DNA from 2 places in the Pseudomonas sp. GW821-FHT02A08 genome. Region 1 is predicted to be linked to the other one. Evidence: riboswitches for the same ligand, from Rfam matches in the RefSeq annotation. Region 1 holds a riboswitch; the other holds the start of a gene.
What was found. A riboswitch is a leader RNA that binds a small molecule or an ion and turns the genes downstream of it on or off. The one in region 1 is predicted to bind cobalamin.
Positions count from the first base shown of each region.

Region 1 (8,121 bases):
GGTACGAATCTTCGGCAGGTCCGGCTGGCTGTGGTCGCCATGATAGCTGGCCGCTGCCTCGCCTTTCAGACTTTCCACCGCCGCGAGCATGCCGCCCTGAAACTGGTAGTAATCGTTGGAGTCAAGCAAATCGTGCTCGCGGTTATCCTGGTTTTGCAGCACCGCCTGCACCTGGCTCAGGCGCTGGCTGAATTGTTTGCGGGCGGCGGTGCCTTCGTCGGAACCGCCGTAAGCGTAGCCGCCCCAGTTGAGGTAGACCTCGGCCAAGTCCTCGCGGCTCTGCCACAGGCGACCGTCGATGGCGCCCTGCACGCCCGCGCCGTAGGCGCCGGGCTTGGCCCCGAATATCCGCCAGCCGGCCTGACGTCGCGCAGCCTCTTCATCGAGCCCTGACTGCAGCAAGGCTGCACGCTCGGCGCGTACCTTGGCCGCCAACGGGTTGAGGTCGTCCGGCTCATCGAGGTCGGCCACCGCTTGCACCGCCGCGTCGAACAAGCGAATCAGATTGGCAAAGGCATCGCGAAAAAAACCGGACACACGCAAGGTCACGTCGACCCGCGGACGGTCAAGCAGACTCAACGGCAGAATCTCGAAATCATCGACCCGCTGGCTGCCGGTGGCCCACACCGGACGCACGCCCATCAGCGCCATCGCTTGGGCGATGTCATCGCCGCCGGTGCGCATGGTCGCGGTGCCCCACACCGACAGACCGAGCTGGCGCAAATGATCGCCGTGGTCTTGCAGGTGCCGCTCCAGAATCAGGTTGGCCGACTGGAACCCGATGCGCCACGCCGTGGTGGTCGGCAGGTTGCGCACGTCCACCGAATAGAAGTTGCGCCCGGTGGGCAGCACGTCCAGGCGACCACGGCTGGGCGCGCCGCTGGGGCCGGCCGGGACGAAGCGACCGCTGAGGGCGTCGAGCAGACCGCGCATTTCCGCTGGGCCGCAGGCGTCCAGGCGCGGGGCAACTACTTCGCGCAAACCATCGATGATGGCCTGCACTTCATTCCAGCCTGCCCCTTGTGGGAGCGGGCTTGCTCGCGAAAGCGGTGGGTCAATCGACATCAATGTTGAATGCTCGACCGATTCGCGAGCAAGCCCGCTCCCACAAGGGTTATTCAACGCGTCCGAAATCAACTGCGCGGCAAACAGTTCCAGGCGCTCGCGGGTATCGCCCGCCGTACGCCAGGTCTCGTTACTGATAAGCAAAAGTGGTTCGGGACGCGGCCCGGCCCAGGGTTCGGCCAGCGTGCAATCCAGTGGGTCGAAGCCCAGACCGAAAGCCTTGGCCAGGGCCCGCAGCAGACTCGACTGCGCGCCCCGCCCATCGCCCCGTGGAATGCGCAACAACGCCAGCAAGGTATCGATGCGCAAGCGCCCGGCGGGCGATTCGCCGAATACATGCAGACCATCGCGGATCTGCGACTCTTTCAAGTCGCACAGGTAAGTGTCGAGCCGCGGCAACCAGATCGCCGCGTCGGCATCGCTGTCGAGCTGTTCGTCCAGTTGCAGTTCACGGTCGATGTGGGTGTCACGCACCAGTTGCAGGATGTCGCGCTGCAACTCTCGGGCACGACGCGGATCCAGCAGTTGCGCCTCGTAATACTCGTCGGCCAACAGTTCGAGGTTGCGCAGCGGGCCGTAGGTTTCGGCGCGGGTCAGCGGTGGCATCAGGTGATCGATGATCACCGCCTGGGTGCGCCGCTTGGCCTGGGCGCCCTCGCCCGGGTCGTTGACGATGAACGGATAGATGTTCGGCAGCGGCCCGAGCAAAGCATCTGGCCAGCAGTGTTCCGAAAGCCCGACACCTTTGCCCGGCAGCCATTCGAGGTTGCCGTGTTTGCCGACGTGGATCACGCCGTGGGCGCCGTAGGTGTTGCGCAGCCAGAAGTAGAACGCCAGGTAGCCGTGGGGCGGCACCAGGTCCGGGTCGTGATACACCGCGCTCGGGTCGACCTGATAACCCCGGGCCGGCTGAATGCCGACGAAGATCAGGCCAAAACGCAGGCCGGCGATCATCATCCGCCCGCTGCGACACATCGGGTCGCTCTGCGGTGCGCCCCAACGTTCAAGCACCGCCGTGCGGTTGGCTTCGGGCAGGGCATTGAACATCGCCAGATAGTCATCCATCCCCAGGCTTTGCTGGCACGGACGCAGGTCGAGGGTCTCGAGGTCGTTGCTGACGCCGCCCAGCAACTGCTGGATCAGCGCGGTGCCGCTGTCCGGCAACTCGGCCGGTAATGGATAACCTTCGGCATGCAGTGCCCGCAGGATATTCAGCGCGGTTGCCGGGGTATCCAGGCCGACGCCGTTACCGATGCGACCGTCGCGGGTCGGGTAATTGGCGAGAATCAACGCAATGCGTTTATCAGCATTGGGTACCCGCGCCAGATCGACCCATCGCCGCGCCAGTTCGGCCACGAAATCCATGCGCTCCGTTTGCGGCCGGTAACACACCACATCCGACTGACTGCGCTCACTGCGCCACGCCAGGTCCTTGAAACTGATCGGGCGGCTGATGATGCGTCCGTCCAGTTCAGGCAAGGCTATGTGCATCGCCAGGTCACGGGGGCCAAGCCCCTGTTCGCTGGCGCGCCAACCGGGCTCGTTGTCTTGGGCGCAAATCGCCTGGATCACCGGAATATTGCGGCGAAACGGGCGCAGATGGGGTGCTTCCGGACTGGATTGGGCGAAGCCGGTGGTGTTCAAAATCACCGAGACGTTGGCCTCGTCCAGCCAGTCCTCGACCACGCAAAGACAACCGGGTTCTTTCAGGCTGGCCAGCGCAATCGGCAATGGATTCAACCCCGCCGCCTGCAATCGTTGGCAAAAAACATCAATGAACGCGGTGTTCGCCGCCTGCAAATGCGAGCGGTAGAACAGCACCGCCGCCACCGGTTGATCGGCGTGCCAGTCGGCCTGCCAGTCGCTCAGCGCGGCGGAGTGTTTGTGCGGATGGTAAACCGCCGTGCGCGGCAGGGTTTGCGGCTCGCCCCAAGTGTAATCACGGACCAGCCAGCGGTTAGCCAGGCAGCGGAAGAAATCGAGGGCGTTGCCCATGCCACCCTGGCGCAGAAACTGCCAGAGCCGGTCGCGATCCTCGGCACCGACGGTGCTCAGGTCGCTGAGCTCCGGGTCCGGGCGATCATCGCCCGGCACCAGAATCACCTGCACGCCGCGCTGCGACAGCTCCACCAGGCGCTCGATGCCGTAACGCCAATAGGCGATGCCGCCGTGCAGCGAAATCAGGATCACCCTGGCGTGACGCAGCACTTCATCGACGTACAAATCGACCGAGGCATGGTTCTGCACCTGCATCGGGTTGGCCAGGCGCACGCTCGGGTAATCGTCGGGCAATTGCTGCGCCGCTTCGGCAAGCAGCGCCAGGCTGGAATCGCCGCTGCACAGGACCACCAGCTCGGCGGGGGTTTGTCCAAGGTCGGCAATGTTGTCTTCCGACACGAAACCGCCGGGCTGGGTCCTGAGCAGGTGCATGGTTTACACGCTGAGCGCGGCGCGCAATTGCGCTTCGAGAACAGTGGCGTCCAGTTCCTGGCCGATCAGCACCAGGCGGGTTACGCGTGCTTCTTCGGCGCCCCACTGGCGGTCGAAGTGCTTATCAAAACGCGTGCCCACGCCCTGGATCAGCAAGCGCATCGGTTTGTTCGGGATTGCCGCAAAACCCTTGACCCGCAGGATGCCGTGCTGGACCACCAATTGGGTCAGCGCATCCAGCAGCAGGCTTTCGTCGGCTTGCGGCAGTTCGATGGAGATCGAATCGAAGGCATCGTGATCGTGGTCATCATGATCGTCGTCGCCATCGTGGTGATGGTCGTGGTGGCTGTGACGGCTGTCGATGTGCTCTTCGGAGCCTGCACCCAGGCCGATCAGCACGTCCAGCGGCAGGCGACCGCTACTGGCTTCGACGATTTTCACCGCTGGCGGCAATTCCTCGGCGACTTCCAGGCGTACACGGGCCAGGTCCGCCGGGTTGATCAGGTCGGTTTTGTTGAGAATCACCAGGTCGGCGCTGGCCAGTTGGTCGGCGAACAGTTCGTGCAGTGGCGATTCGTGGTCCAGGTTCGGGTCGAGCTTGCGTTGGGCGTCGACTTGATCCGGGAACGCGGCAAAGGTGCCGGCGGCCACGGCCGGGCTGTCGACCACGGTGATCACCGCGTCCACCGTGCAGGCGCTGCGGATTTCCGGCCACTGGAAGGCTTGCACCAGCGGCTTGGGCAGGGCCAGACCGGAGGTTTCGATCAGAATGTGGTCCAGATCGCCGCGACGGGCCACCAGTTCGCGCATCACCGGGAAGAATTCTTCCTGGACAGTGCAGCACAGGCAGCCGTTGGCCAGCTCATAGACACGGCCGTTGGCTTCTTCTTCGGTGCAACCGATGGAGCACTGCTTGAGGATTTCGCCGTCGATGCCCAACTCGCCGAATTCGTTGACGATCACCGCGATGCGGCGCCCCTGGGCGTTGTCGAGCATGTGCCGCAGCAGCGTGGTCTTGCCCGAGCCGAGAAAGCCGGTGACGATGGTGACGGGGAGTTTGGCCAGTGTTTTCATCGGATGCCCTATGGCTTAGGTGGCGGGCATGCGGGACGACGACCGGCAACGCGGGGTCGCGTGCCTGAAGAGTTCGCCACCGGATCACCCCGCCCGGTTGAAAGTGAGAATCTGTAACGAGGCAGGTCTCCTGGCTGACGGTGTGCCGGCCTTGAGCCTGGCATTCGCTGCGCCTTCCCGCCGGCCTCATGGATTGAGCCTGCAGTGGCGTGGCAACGAACATCACCGTTCACAGTTGCGGGGGCAGCCGCGGCATCGACCGCGTTCCCTTCTTAGCTTCGGCAAATACCGAAGAACCTCGAGAGCGCAAGGCTACGCATGGTCTTGGGGCGGGTCAATGTTCACGTGACTTCTGCGGTGTGCCCTTCGCGAGCAAGTCGGATCGCCGCACCGCCGCTCCCACATTTGATCGGGTTCTTGCAGGGGAAAAGGGTCAAGTGTGGGAGCGGGCTTGCTCGCGAAGAAAGCGACTCGGTTTCGAGTTGAGAACCCTTGCCAATTGACGCCCAACCCCCGCCCATGCTCTCCTACACACCTTGTTACGGGTGCCCTTCACAGGGTGAAACGGGAAACCGGTGAATCATGTGCTTTACTCTTAAGCCATGTCAGTCCGGTGCTGCCCCCGCAACGGTAAGCGAGCGAAGCGTCAGATCCACTGTGCCCCCAAGGCATGGGAAGGTGATGTTTTCAGGTTCAGGCCCAAGCCTTTGCCCCTCGTGAGCCCGGAGACCGGCCCGCAACACAAAGTGACCAGTACGATCACTGAACCAACAAACCCGCGGTGGGCGGGCGCTGTTTGAACCTCTGCGCGCCTGGTCGTGCGGGGGTTTGCATGCGCTCTTATTCCCCGCTGACAGACCAGAGGGATACGCCATGTCGATCATCAGCAGCGCCGAACACACATCCGCGAGCACCACCTCAACCCTGACCCAACGTCTGACCGCCGCCGTCTGCGCGTCGATTCTGGGCGCAAGCCTTGTGTATTTCGCCGGTTTCTCGCACATCGAAGCGGTGCACAACGCCGCCCACGATACCCGCCACAGCTCCGCGTTCCCGTGCCATTGAGAGCTGTCGACATGATCAAGCGTATTGCGCAAACCGCAGGTTTCACCGGGCTGCTGGCCGCCCTGTTGCTGACCCTGCTGCAAAGCTTCTGGGTCGCACCGCTGATTTTGCAGGCCGAGACCTACGAAAAATCCGAACCGGCCGCTGTTGAAATGCATGAGCACGCCGACGGTGCGATGGCTGCCCACACTCACGATGCACAAGCCTGGGAGCCGGAAGACGGCTGGCAGCGCGTGCTGTCCACCACCGGCGGCAACCTGGTGGTAGCTGTCGGTTTCGCCCTGATGCTGGCCGGCCTGTACACCTTGCGTGCGCCAACCAAAACCTCCCAGGGCCTGCTCTGGGGCCTGGCCGGTTACGCGACCTTCGTGCTCGCGCCGACCCTCGGCCTGCCACCTGAATTGCCCGGCACTGCCGCCGCCGACCTGGCACAACGGCAACTGTGGTGGATCGGTACCGCCGCCTCCACCGCCGTCGGTATCTCGCTGTTCGTGTTCAGCCGTCACTGGCTGATGAAAGTCCTCGGTGTGGCGATCCTTGCCGTTCCCCATGTGATTGGCGCGCCGCAACCGCAAGTGCATTCGATGCTTGCTCCAGAGGCGTTGGAAACCCAGTTCAAAATCGCTTCGCATCTGACCAACGTGGCGTTCTGGCTGGCCCTGGGCCTTATCAGCGCCTGGTTGTTCCGTCGCAAAAGCGATGGCCAATACCACGCATGACTGACGTCAGCACAGCGCCGACCCTGGTGGTCGGCCTGGGCTGCCAACGGGGCTGCCCCGTCAGCACGTTGCTCGCGCTGCTCGATCAGGCGTTGGAGGCGCACCAGATTGCTCGTCATGAAATCAAGGCGCTGGCCAGCATCGATTCGAAGCGCGACGAACCTGCACTGATCGAACTGGCTCAGCAGCTTGGACTGGAATTGAAGTATTTCAGCAGTGAACAACTGGCCGCTTATGAGCCGCAACTCAGCCATCAATCGCAAATAGCGTTTGAACGCACCGGTTGCTACGGCGTGGCGGAAAGCGCCGCACTGGCCCTGGCGGAACAACTGGCCCAGGGCCCGGCAAAACTGCTGATTCCACGACAAAAATACGCTCAGGCAACCCTGGCATTGGCCGGCGCTGCGTAAAAAACCGATAATCCCCGCCTTTGATCATGAACATTCTTCATCTGAAGCCCTGTTCAGCCTCTATTTCCCCACAGGAACCGACCATGACCGTCTACTTCATTGGCGCAGGTCCCGGCGACCCCGAACTGATTACCGTCAAGGGCCAGCGGCTGATTCGCAGCTGCCCGGTGATCATTTATGCCGGCTCCCTGGTACCGGCCGCCGTACTGGAAGGTCACTGTGCCGAACAAGTGGTCAACAGCGCCGAACTGCACCTGGAACAGATCATCGACCTGATCAAGAGCGCCCACGCCAAAGGCCAGGATGTGGCCCGGGTGCACTCCGGCGATCCGAGCCTGTATGGCGCCATTGGCGAGCAGATTCGCTATCTGCGTGAGCTTGGCATTGCATTCGAAATCGTCCCTGGCGTGACCGCTACAGCCGCTTGTGCGGCGCTCTTGGGCGCGGAGCTGACCCTGCCGGACATTTCGCAGAGCGTGATCCTGACCCGCTACGCCGACAAGACCGCCATGCCTCCCGGAGAGGAGTTCTCCAGCCTGGCGCAACACGGCGCGACCATGGCGATTCATTTGGGGGTCAATCACCTGGCGAAGATCGTTGAGGAACTGCTGCCCCATTACGGCGCCGATTGCCCGATTGCAGTGGTTCACCGCGCAAGCTGGCCGGATCAGGATTGGGTGGTGGGCACGCTCGAGGATATTGCCGGGAAGGTTGAAGCCAAGGGCTTTCGCCGTACGGCGTTGATTCTGGTGGGTCGGGTGCTGGGCAGTGAGCATTTTAGTGAATCGTCGCTGTATCGCGCGGGGCATGCGCATATCTATCGTCCATAAGGCCCTCTTCGCGAGCAAGCCCGCTCCCACACTGGATCTTGCCGGACACAAAATCGTTGGTCGCTGAAAATTTACTGTGGGAGCGGGCTTGCTCGCGAAGACGTCAGCGAATTCAGCCCATAAAAAAACGGCGCTCACGGGGCGCCGTTTTTCTATACCGCAGCGAACACCTTAGTAGTAGGCGTTTTCTTTCTGCGTGTGGTCGGTTACGTCGCGAACGCCCTTGAGCTCGGGAATACGCTCGAGCAAGGTGCGCTCGATGCCTTCCTTGAGCGTCACGTCGGCCTGGCCGCAACCCTGGCACCCCCCACCAAACTGCAGGACAGCGATGCCGTCCTCGACCACGTCGATCAGGCTGACCTGACCGCCGTGGCTGGCCAGCCCCGGGTTGATCTCGGTTTGCAGGTAGTAGTTGATGCGCTCGTTGACCGGGCTGTCGGCGTTGACCATCGGAACCTTGGCGTTTGGCGCCTTGATGGTCAGCTGGCCGCCCATGCGGTCGGTGGCGTAGTCGACAACGGCATCGTC
Region 1 is NZ_JBWKWD010000003.1:67,742-75,862, forward strand. It holds gene cobN (cobaltochelatase subunit CobN) at 1-3,495, opposite strand, end outside; gene cobW (cobalamin biosynthesis protein CobW) at 3,499-4,569, opposite strand; cobalamin riboswitch at 4,673-4,885, opposite strand; cobalamin riboswitch at 5,096-5,321, shown strand; gene AC07W4_RS03610 (CbtB domain-containing protein) at 5,443-5,634, shown strand; gene AC07W4_RS03615 (CbtA family protein) at 5,646-6,353, shown strand; gene AC07W4_RS03620 (cobalamin biosynthesis protein) at 6,350-6,763, shown strand; gene cobM (precorrin-4 C(11)-methyltransferase) at 6,847-7,593, shown strand; gene nfuA (Fe-S biogenesis protein NfuA) at 7,765-8,121, opposite strand, start outside.

Region 2 (8,121 bases), on a different contig from region 1:
GCGGCACGACACCCATTCCGGTCTCGTTGCTGACAAAAATGATTTCACCCGGCAGCGATGCCAGGCATTCGAGCAGAGCATCTCGCTCGGCTTGCAAGCGCTCGGCATCGTCGAGCATCAGCAGATTGGTCAGCCACAGGGTCAGGCAATCCACCAACAGGCAGTGGTCGGCGCGGGCGTTTTCACGCAGTACCCGGGCCAGTTCCAGCGGTTCTTCGATCAGTGCCCATTCGGCAGGACGACGGGCGCGGTGATGAGCCACCCGTTCGCTCATTTCGCCATCCAGTGGCTGGCTGGTGGCGATGTAGGTCACGGCCAGGGCACTGTCGATGGCGAGTTTTTCAGCCAGGCGACTCTTGCCGGAGCGGGCGCCGCCGAGGATCAGTTGGAGCATGGTTGTTTCCTTGAAATATTCGGTGAAGCGACTGGCCTCATCGCGGGCAAGCCCGCTCCCACAGTTGATCCAGGCTGAACATAAATTTTGAATGCACCTCGTAACCTGTGGGAGCGGGCTTGCTCGCGAAGAGGCCAGAGCTTACACCTCAGAATCCACAGAGCTGCCGCAACAGCCCGGTATCCAGATGCTTCTCCACCAGATCCGCCAGCCGCTCGATATCACGCTCGCGCAAGCCGTGATAATCCACGTCTTGCACCTCCTGCAAACCCGCCCAGCGAAGCAGCGCACTGCACGCCGCCGGCGATTCGAACAGCCCGTGCAGGTAGGTGCCGAAAATCTGCCCGTCCGTACTTTGCGCACCATCACAGCGGCCGTCATCCAGTTGCACGGCGGCATGTTCCAGGGCCGGCCCGGTGGTCACGCCGGCATGAATTTCATAGCCCGCCACCGGCGCATCTTCCAGCGCCAGGCGACCACGCACATTGCGCAACTGCTTCTCTTGTTCGAGTTGAGTCTGGAAGGCCAACAGCCCCAAACCGACGCTGGAACCCGGCGCCCCCTCAAGACCCAGCGGGTCATGCACCTGCTCACCGAGCATCTGCAGACCGCCACAAATCCCCAGCAGTTTCCCGCCGTAGCGCAGATGCCGGGCGATGGCGGTGTCCCAGCCGTTGGCCCGCAGGTACGCAAGATCACTTCGAACACTTTTCGAGCCAGGAAGAATGATCAGATCGGCGGACGGAATCGCCTGGCCGGGGCCGATGAATTGCAGGTCCACTTGCGGATGCAGGCGAAGCGGATCGAAATCGGTGTGATTGCTGATGCGCGGCAGCACCGGCACCACCACCTTCAGCACCTGTTCGGCTTTATCGGCCTGGCGTTGATCGATGCCGTCCTCGGCCTCCAGGTGCAGGTCCATCACGTAGGGCAGCACGCCGATCACCGGTTTGCCCGTGCGCTCTTCGAGCCAGTCGAGGCCGGGTTGCAGCAACGCGATGTCGCCGCGGAAACGATTGATGATGAAGCCTTTGACCCGCGCCTGTTCGCTCGGCGACAGCAGCTCAAGAGTCCCGACCAGATGGGCAAAGACCCCGCCGCGATTGATATCGGCGATCAGCAGCACCGGGCAATCCACTGCTTCGGCGAAGCCCATGTTGGCGATGTCCCCGGCCCGCAGATTGATTTCCGCCGGCGAGCCCGCGCCCTCGACCATCACCAGCGGATATGCCGCGCTCAAGCGCTCGTGGGAGGCCAGCACCGCTTGCATGGCGATGGTTTTGTAGTCGTGATAGGCGACGGCATTCATGGTCGTGACGGCGCGGCCATGGATGATCACCTGGGCACCGGTGTCACTGTTGGGCTTGAGCAACACCGGGTTCATGTCGGTGTGCGGCTCAAGGTTCGCGGCCTGGGCCTGTACCGCCTGGGCACGGCCGATCTCGCCACCGTCGGCGGTCACCGCACTGTTGAGGGCCATGTTCTGCGGCTTGAACGGCACCACCCGGACGCCTTGGCGCGTAGCCCAACGGCACAGCGCGGTCACCAGCGTGCTTTTACCGGCATCCGATGTGGTGCCCTGCACCATCAGCGTGGTCATTGGTTTTCCTTGGCGAAATCTTCGAACGCCTGTGCCAGTCGTACCCAGGCGATTTCGTCACCGGGCAAGCCGAATCGCAAGCTGCCGTTGTGCGTGAACAACCGCAGGAGAATGCCGCGCCGGGCCATGAATACATGCAGCTCTTCGGCATGCTCGGTGACCAGCCACTGGAACAGCGCACAACCGCCCTGGGGTTCGAAGCCGTGTTGCTGCAGCAACGACGCAAGGCGCTCGCTGGCCTCTTCGGTGCGCAGCCGTTGCCGAATTTGCCCCTCGGTATCGCGCAGGCAGGCCTGGCCCACGACCCGGGTTGCCCCGCTCACGGCCCAGGGCCCCACTTGTTCAGCCAGCAACTTGAGCAGCTTGCGCTCGGCCAGCACAAACCCCAGGCGCACACCGGCCAGGCCGAAAAACTTGCCGAAGGAGCGCAAGACGATCAGCCCGACTTGATGGGCAAACGGCGCCAGGCTCAGTTGCGGCGTGTTATCCATGAACGCTTCGTCCACCACCAGCCAGCCACCGCGCTGGGCGAGCCGCGTGTGCCAGTCGAGCAGCCGGCTGGGGGTGAGGCTCAGGCCCGTGGGGTTGTTCGGATTGACCACCACCAGCACGTCGAAACTGTCGATAAAGAAGTCGACTTCCTGCTCCAGCACTTCACGCACGATGTAGCCGTTGCGACGCCACGCTTCGGCGTGCTCGGCGTAACAGGGCGACAGCACGCCGACCTTGCCCGCCCGACGCAATCGCGGCAGTAGCTGTATCGCCATTTGCGAGCCGGCCACCGGCAATGCCTGCAAGGTGCCGTAGTAATCGCAGGCGGCCAGTTCCAGGCCGTCGTCCGTCTCCGGCAATCGGGCCCAGGCCCGCAGCGGAATATCCGGCACCGGGAACGGCCAGGGCGCAAGGCCCGTGGACAGGTCCAGCCAGTCGGCTTCATCTATGCCGTACTCAAGTGCCGCCTTGCGCAGCCGCCCACCATGCTCAAGCATAAAATTCGGCCCCCAGGCAGAGAATCAGCAGCCATAACCATACCCCGCGCTGGACCAATTGCCAGCCCCGGTCAATGGAGTCGGCATCCGCCGGCACGCCTTCACCCAGCTGCGGACGCTGATGCAGTTCGCCGTGATAAATCGCCGCCCCGCCCAATTCAACGCCCAGGGCGCCCGCCCCTGCCGCCATCACCGGGCCGGCGTTCGGGCTGTCCCAGGTCGGGCCCTGGGTGCGCCAGCATTTCAACGCCAGCCGGGTTTTGCCCAGCAACGCGTAAGTCAGTGCCACCAGGCGCGCAGGAATGTAATTGAGCACATCGTCGACCTTCGCCGCCGCCCAACCGAACCGTTCGAAGCGTTCATTGCGATAACCCCACATCGCATCCAGCGTATTGCTCAGGCGGTAGAGCACCACGCCCGGCGCGCCGGCCACGGCAAACCAGAACAACGCCGCGAACACCGCGTCGCTACCGTTCTCCAGCACCGACTCGGTAGCGGCCCGGGCGACTTCGGTTTCATCCAGATCACTGGTTTTACGGCTGACCAGAAAACTCACCCGTTTGCGTGCTTCATCAAGATCGCCGCCGCGCAGGGCCTTGGCCACAGGCGTGACGTGCTCACCGAGGCTGCGCATGCCGAGGGCGCAATAGAGGGCGAGAATCTCGACGATCCAGCCGACATAAGGCGCCCAGGAGAATGCCGTGGCCAACAGCGTCAGCGGCAACACGGCGATCACCCACGCGGTGACGCCATGACTGCGCCAGCCGCGACCGCCGCCGTTGAAACGTTGCTCGATGCGCTCGGCAAAACGACCGAACGCCACCAGCGGATGCCAGCGTTTGGGTTCACCCAGCAGCGCATCCAGCGCAACCGCGGCGACACTCAACAACGCCACACTCATTGACTCACTCCCCAATAGTTTTCATACAGCAATTCATGCAGCGCACGCGCCTGTGCCCAGCCTTCGAGCACCAGCATCGGCGCCGGATAGAACGCCTTCACCGGTCCCAGGCACAGCACGGCCAGCGGCTTGGCACCGGGCGGCAACCTCAACAGGTCCGCCAGTGCCTGGGGTTCGAACAGCGACACCCAACCCATCCCCAGCCCTTCGGCTCGGGACGCCAACCACAGGTTCTGGATCGCGCAGGACAACGAAGCCATGTCCATTTCCGGCAAGGTGCGGCGACCAAAGATATGCTGCTCGCGGTCGTCCATCAGTGCGGCGACCAGCACCTCGGCGCAATCGTTGATACCTTCGACCTTGAGCTTCATGAACTCATCGCTGCGCTCACCCAGGGCTTCGGCGGTGCGGATGCGCTCTTCTTCCACCAGGGCCTGGATTTGCCCGCGCAAGGCGCGATCGCTGATTCGGATAAAGCGCCAAGGCTGCATCAGGCCGACACTGGGGGCCTGGTGTGCGGCCTCGAGCAGGCGCCGCAGCAATTCGGGCTCGACGGTGCCGCCGCTGAAGTGGCGCATGTCGCGGCGCTCGGCGATGGCGCGGTAGACCGCTGCGCGTTCGGCTTCGGAGAATGCGTTGTCGGTCATGGCCTCTTCGCGAGCAAGCCCGCTCCCACCAGGGATTGCATTTCTACAGGCATTACACCGCCCACTGTGGGAGCTGGCTTGCCAGCGATGGCGGTTTCAAGGCCGGGCGCAAACAGTGCGGCAACTGCTTGCGGATTGGACGGAAAATAAAAGTGCACATAAGAGGCAGTCATCCGCCCCTCACGGTAGACCGCCTCCGCTCCGCGCCCGCCGTTAGGGCTCAAGCCACGGGCAATCGGCGCCAGTTCAGTGGTGGTCAGCGAATGGTGATAGGTGTGCCCGCGCAGCGAGCCTTCCGGCAATTCCACCGCTTGCAACGCCAGCGCTGCCAGTCGCTTTTGCATGACCGCATCACCGGCCAGCAAGCCAACCAGTTCGGCGCGAGTGCCCTCGACGTCGGTCAGGGAGTCGAGCAGATACAGCATGCCGCCACACTCGGCGAGCAAGGGTTTGCCCGCCCGGTGGTGGGCGCGGATCGCGTCGAGCATCGCGGTGTTTTGCGCCAGCGCAACATGGTGCAGTTCCGGGTAACCGCCCGGCAGATACAGGCTGTCCGCTTCCGGCAACCCTCGGTCGCGGATCGGCGAGAAGAACGACAGTTCGGCGCCCATCGCCCGCAGCAGATCCAGGCTCGCGCCGTAGGTGAACGCAAAGGCTTCATCGCGGGCGACGGCAATGCGCACGCCGGCCAGCAGCGGTTCGGCCGCGATGACATCAGGGGCGGCGAACTCGACCGCCGGCGGCAGCGCGACCTCGCAACTGCTTGCCAGGGCATCGGCTGCCGCATCCAGGCGCAAGTCGAGATCGTTCAACTCACTGGCCTGCACCAGCCCCAGGTGCCGGCTCGGCAACTCGATCCCGGTTTCCCGGGACAGCGCGCCGTACCAGCGCAAGCCTTCAGTCAGGCTACCCTCGAGCAGTTGCGCGTGGCGCAGCGTACCGACACGATTGGCCAGCACGCCGGCGAACGGCAAGTCCGGCTGATAACGCGCCAACCCCAGGGCCAATGCGCCAAAGGTCTGGGCCATGGCCGTGCCATCGATCACCCCCAGCACCGGCACACCGAAATGCCGCGCCAGGTCGGCACTCGATGGCGTGCCGTCGAACAACCCCATGACGCCTTCGATCAGGATCAGGTCGGCTTCAGCGGCGGCTTCCCACAACAACCGGCGACTTTCCTGCTCGCCGACCATCCACATGTCCAGTTGATACACCGGCGCACCGCTGGCGCGTTCGAGGATCATCGGGTCGAGAAAGTCGGGGCCGCACTTGAACACACGGACCTTGCGCCCCTGATTGCGATGCAATCGGGCCAGTGCCGCGGTGACGGTGGTCTTGCCCTGGCCGGAAGCTGGCGCGGCAATCAGTACCGCCGGGCAATGACGAGGCTGGTTCACAGTTCGACGCCTTTCTGCGCTTTGATCCCGGCCTGGAAGGCGTGTTTGATCACGCCCATCTCGGTGACGGTGTCGGCCATCTCGATCATTTCCGGCTTGGCGGCACGACCGGTGACCACCACGTGTTGCATCGGTGGCCGGGCCTGCAAGTCGCTGAGCACTTGATCGAGATCGAGGTAGCCGTGCTTGAGGGCGATATTGAGCTCATCCAGCACCACCAGGCCGATGGAAGGATCGCGCAGCAGTTCCCGGGACACCGCCCAGGCGGCTTCGGCGGCGGCGATGTCGCGCTGGCGGTCCTGGGTTTCCCAGGTAAAGCCTTCGCCCATCACATGAAAACGCACCTGCTCGGGAAAGCGTCGGAAGAACAACTCTTCGCCCGTGCTGTTGCGGCCCTTGATGAACTGCACCACGCCACATTGCATGCCGTGCCCCATGGCGCGGGCAAGCATGCCGAAGGCCGAGCTGCTCTTGCCCTTGCCGTTGCCGGTCAGCACCAGCAGCAGGCCACACTCGTTCGGGGAATTGGCGATGCGCTCGTCGATCACGGCTTTTTTGCGCTGCATGCGCGCCAGGTGGCGTTCGTCACGATCAGGGGTATCAGTCATGGGGGAGCTCTCCGTTGAGGCTGGAATAACGGCGGGCAGGCACAACAATAGAAGGCAAAAAGCCTGGCATCGCCCACCGTGATGCCGCTGGATGAATCAGGCCGGTCTCCGGGCTCATGAGTGGCGCGGGGCCAGACCGTGCGCCTTCCCGCATCGAATCGACACAGTGGCATCACACACAGTTTTCACTCATTTACCGTTGCGGGGGCAGCGCCGGAATTGCGGGCCTTCGACCAACAGAAGGACTCACTCACCGGCTTCCCTGTTTCACTCTGTCGACCCAAGTCACAGAGCACCTGAAACAAGCCGCGAAGGTTAGAGGGTTGGGGGTGGAGCGTCAATTAAAGCCGGGAGGCCAACGACCGAATAACTGCCATCAATCAATAAACTGACGTCAATCTTGTGCCACGCTCTCAGCGGTGATATCAAAGAGCCACAACCCCACAACACAACAACAAGGGTGAGCCCATGCAAGGCATGATCATCAGCAATCCAAAGCTGGAATTCCTGCGCCCGGTGCTCGAACACTGGTTCGAATGCATCGACCGTTACAACGCCGTCCGCGGCGATGGCGACACACCGTACTGGCACGACGAAAAGGCCAATCTCGGACTGCTGTCCGCCGCCGCCTGGATGGCCGAGATGGTCACGCTGCAACAGACGCCCACCCGCAAGCAGACCGAAGAAGGCGAACGCAACAGCCGCGCCGACCTGCTCCTGGCTTCGTCCGAAACCCGCGCCTACATCCAGACCAGCCAGCGCTGGCCACGGGTCAACAGCCTCAACCTGACCCAGGCCCTGCTCGACATCGCCAGCGATGCAAAGCGCCTGAGCCACGCCAGCGACCTGAAACTCGGCTGCCTGTTCGTCGCCCCGCAAAAAGCCCAGCAGGGCGCCACACCGGAAGAACTCCAGGACATGGTCGACGACCTGCAAAAGGAACACACCTGCGCTGTCGCCTGGTATTTCCCTTATGCCTACCGCAAGTTGCGCAACGAAGCCGGCAACTATCACCCCGGCGTTGCGGTGCTGTTCAAGGAAGCCCGCGGCTAAGGGTTGAACCATCGCACGACAACCCTTCTCTATGATTAGAACAAGGCATTCATAGGGAAGACCAGCATGCGCACGCCCCCGCTCGTTCTCGTTATCGCGCTCAGCGGAGGGCTCGCCGCTTGTGGCGAGACCTCCCGCCTGCAAGTCTCCGACGGTACCGGCCCGTCACCCCGACTACCAGAACCCAACAAGACACTGGTTCCGACCGTGAACATTGCACCCGCCATTGGCTGGCCGGAGGGTGCAAAGCCCATCGCCGCCAATGGCACCCAAGTGGCCGCTTTTGCCGAACACCTGGATCACCCGCGCTGGCTTTATGTGCTGCCCAATGGCGATGTGCTGGTGGCGGAAACCGCCGCACCACCCAAACCCGAAGACGGTAATGGCATTCGCGGTTGGGTCATGAAGAAAGTCATGGGGCGTGCCGGCTCTGCCGTGCCCAGCCCGAACCGCATCACGTTGCTACGGGACAAGGATCACGACGGCATCGCGGAAACCCGAACCGTGTTTCTGCAAAACCTCAACTCGCCGT
Region 2 is NZ_JBWKWD010000039.1:21,642-29,762, forward strand. It holds gene cobU (bifunctional adenosylcobinamide kinase/adenosylcobinamide-phosphate guanylyltransferase) at 1-394, opposite strand, end outside; gene AC07W4_RS22795 (cobyric acid synthase) at 543-1,994, opposite strand; gene cobD (threonine-phosphate decarboxylase CobD) at 1,991-2,983, opposite strand; gene cbiB (adenosylcobinamide-phosphate synthase CbiB) at 2,976-3,884, opposite strand; gene bluB (5,6-dimethylbenzimidazole synthase) at 3,881-4,531, opposite strand; gene AC07W4_RS22815 (cobyrinic acid a,c-diamide synthase CobB) at 4,528-5,928, opposite strand; gene cobO (cob(I)yrinic acid a,c-diamide adenosyltransferase) at 5,925-6,536, opposite strand; cobalamin riboswitch at 6,619-6,851, opposite strand; gene AC07W4_RS22825 (hypothetical protein) at 7,005-7,589, shown strand; gene AC07W4_RS22830 (PQQ-dependent sugar dehydrogenase) at 7,656-8,121, shown strand, end outside.
Region 2: it holds a riboswitch for cobalamin, as region 1 does, so the genes downstream of both, cobO (cob(I)yrinic acid a,c-diamide adenosyltransferase) here and cobW (cobalamin biosynthesis protein CobW) in region 1, are expected to answer to the same signal.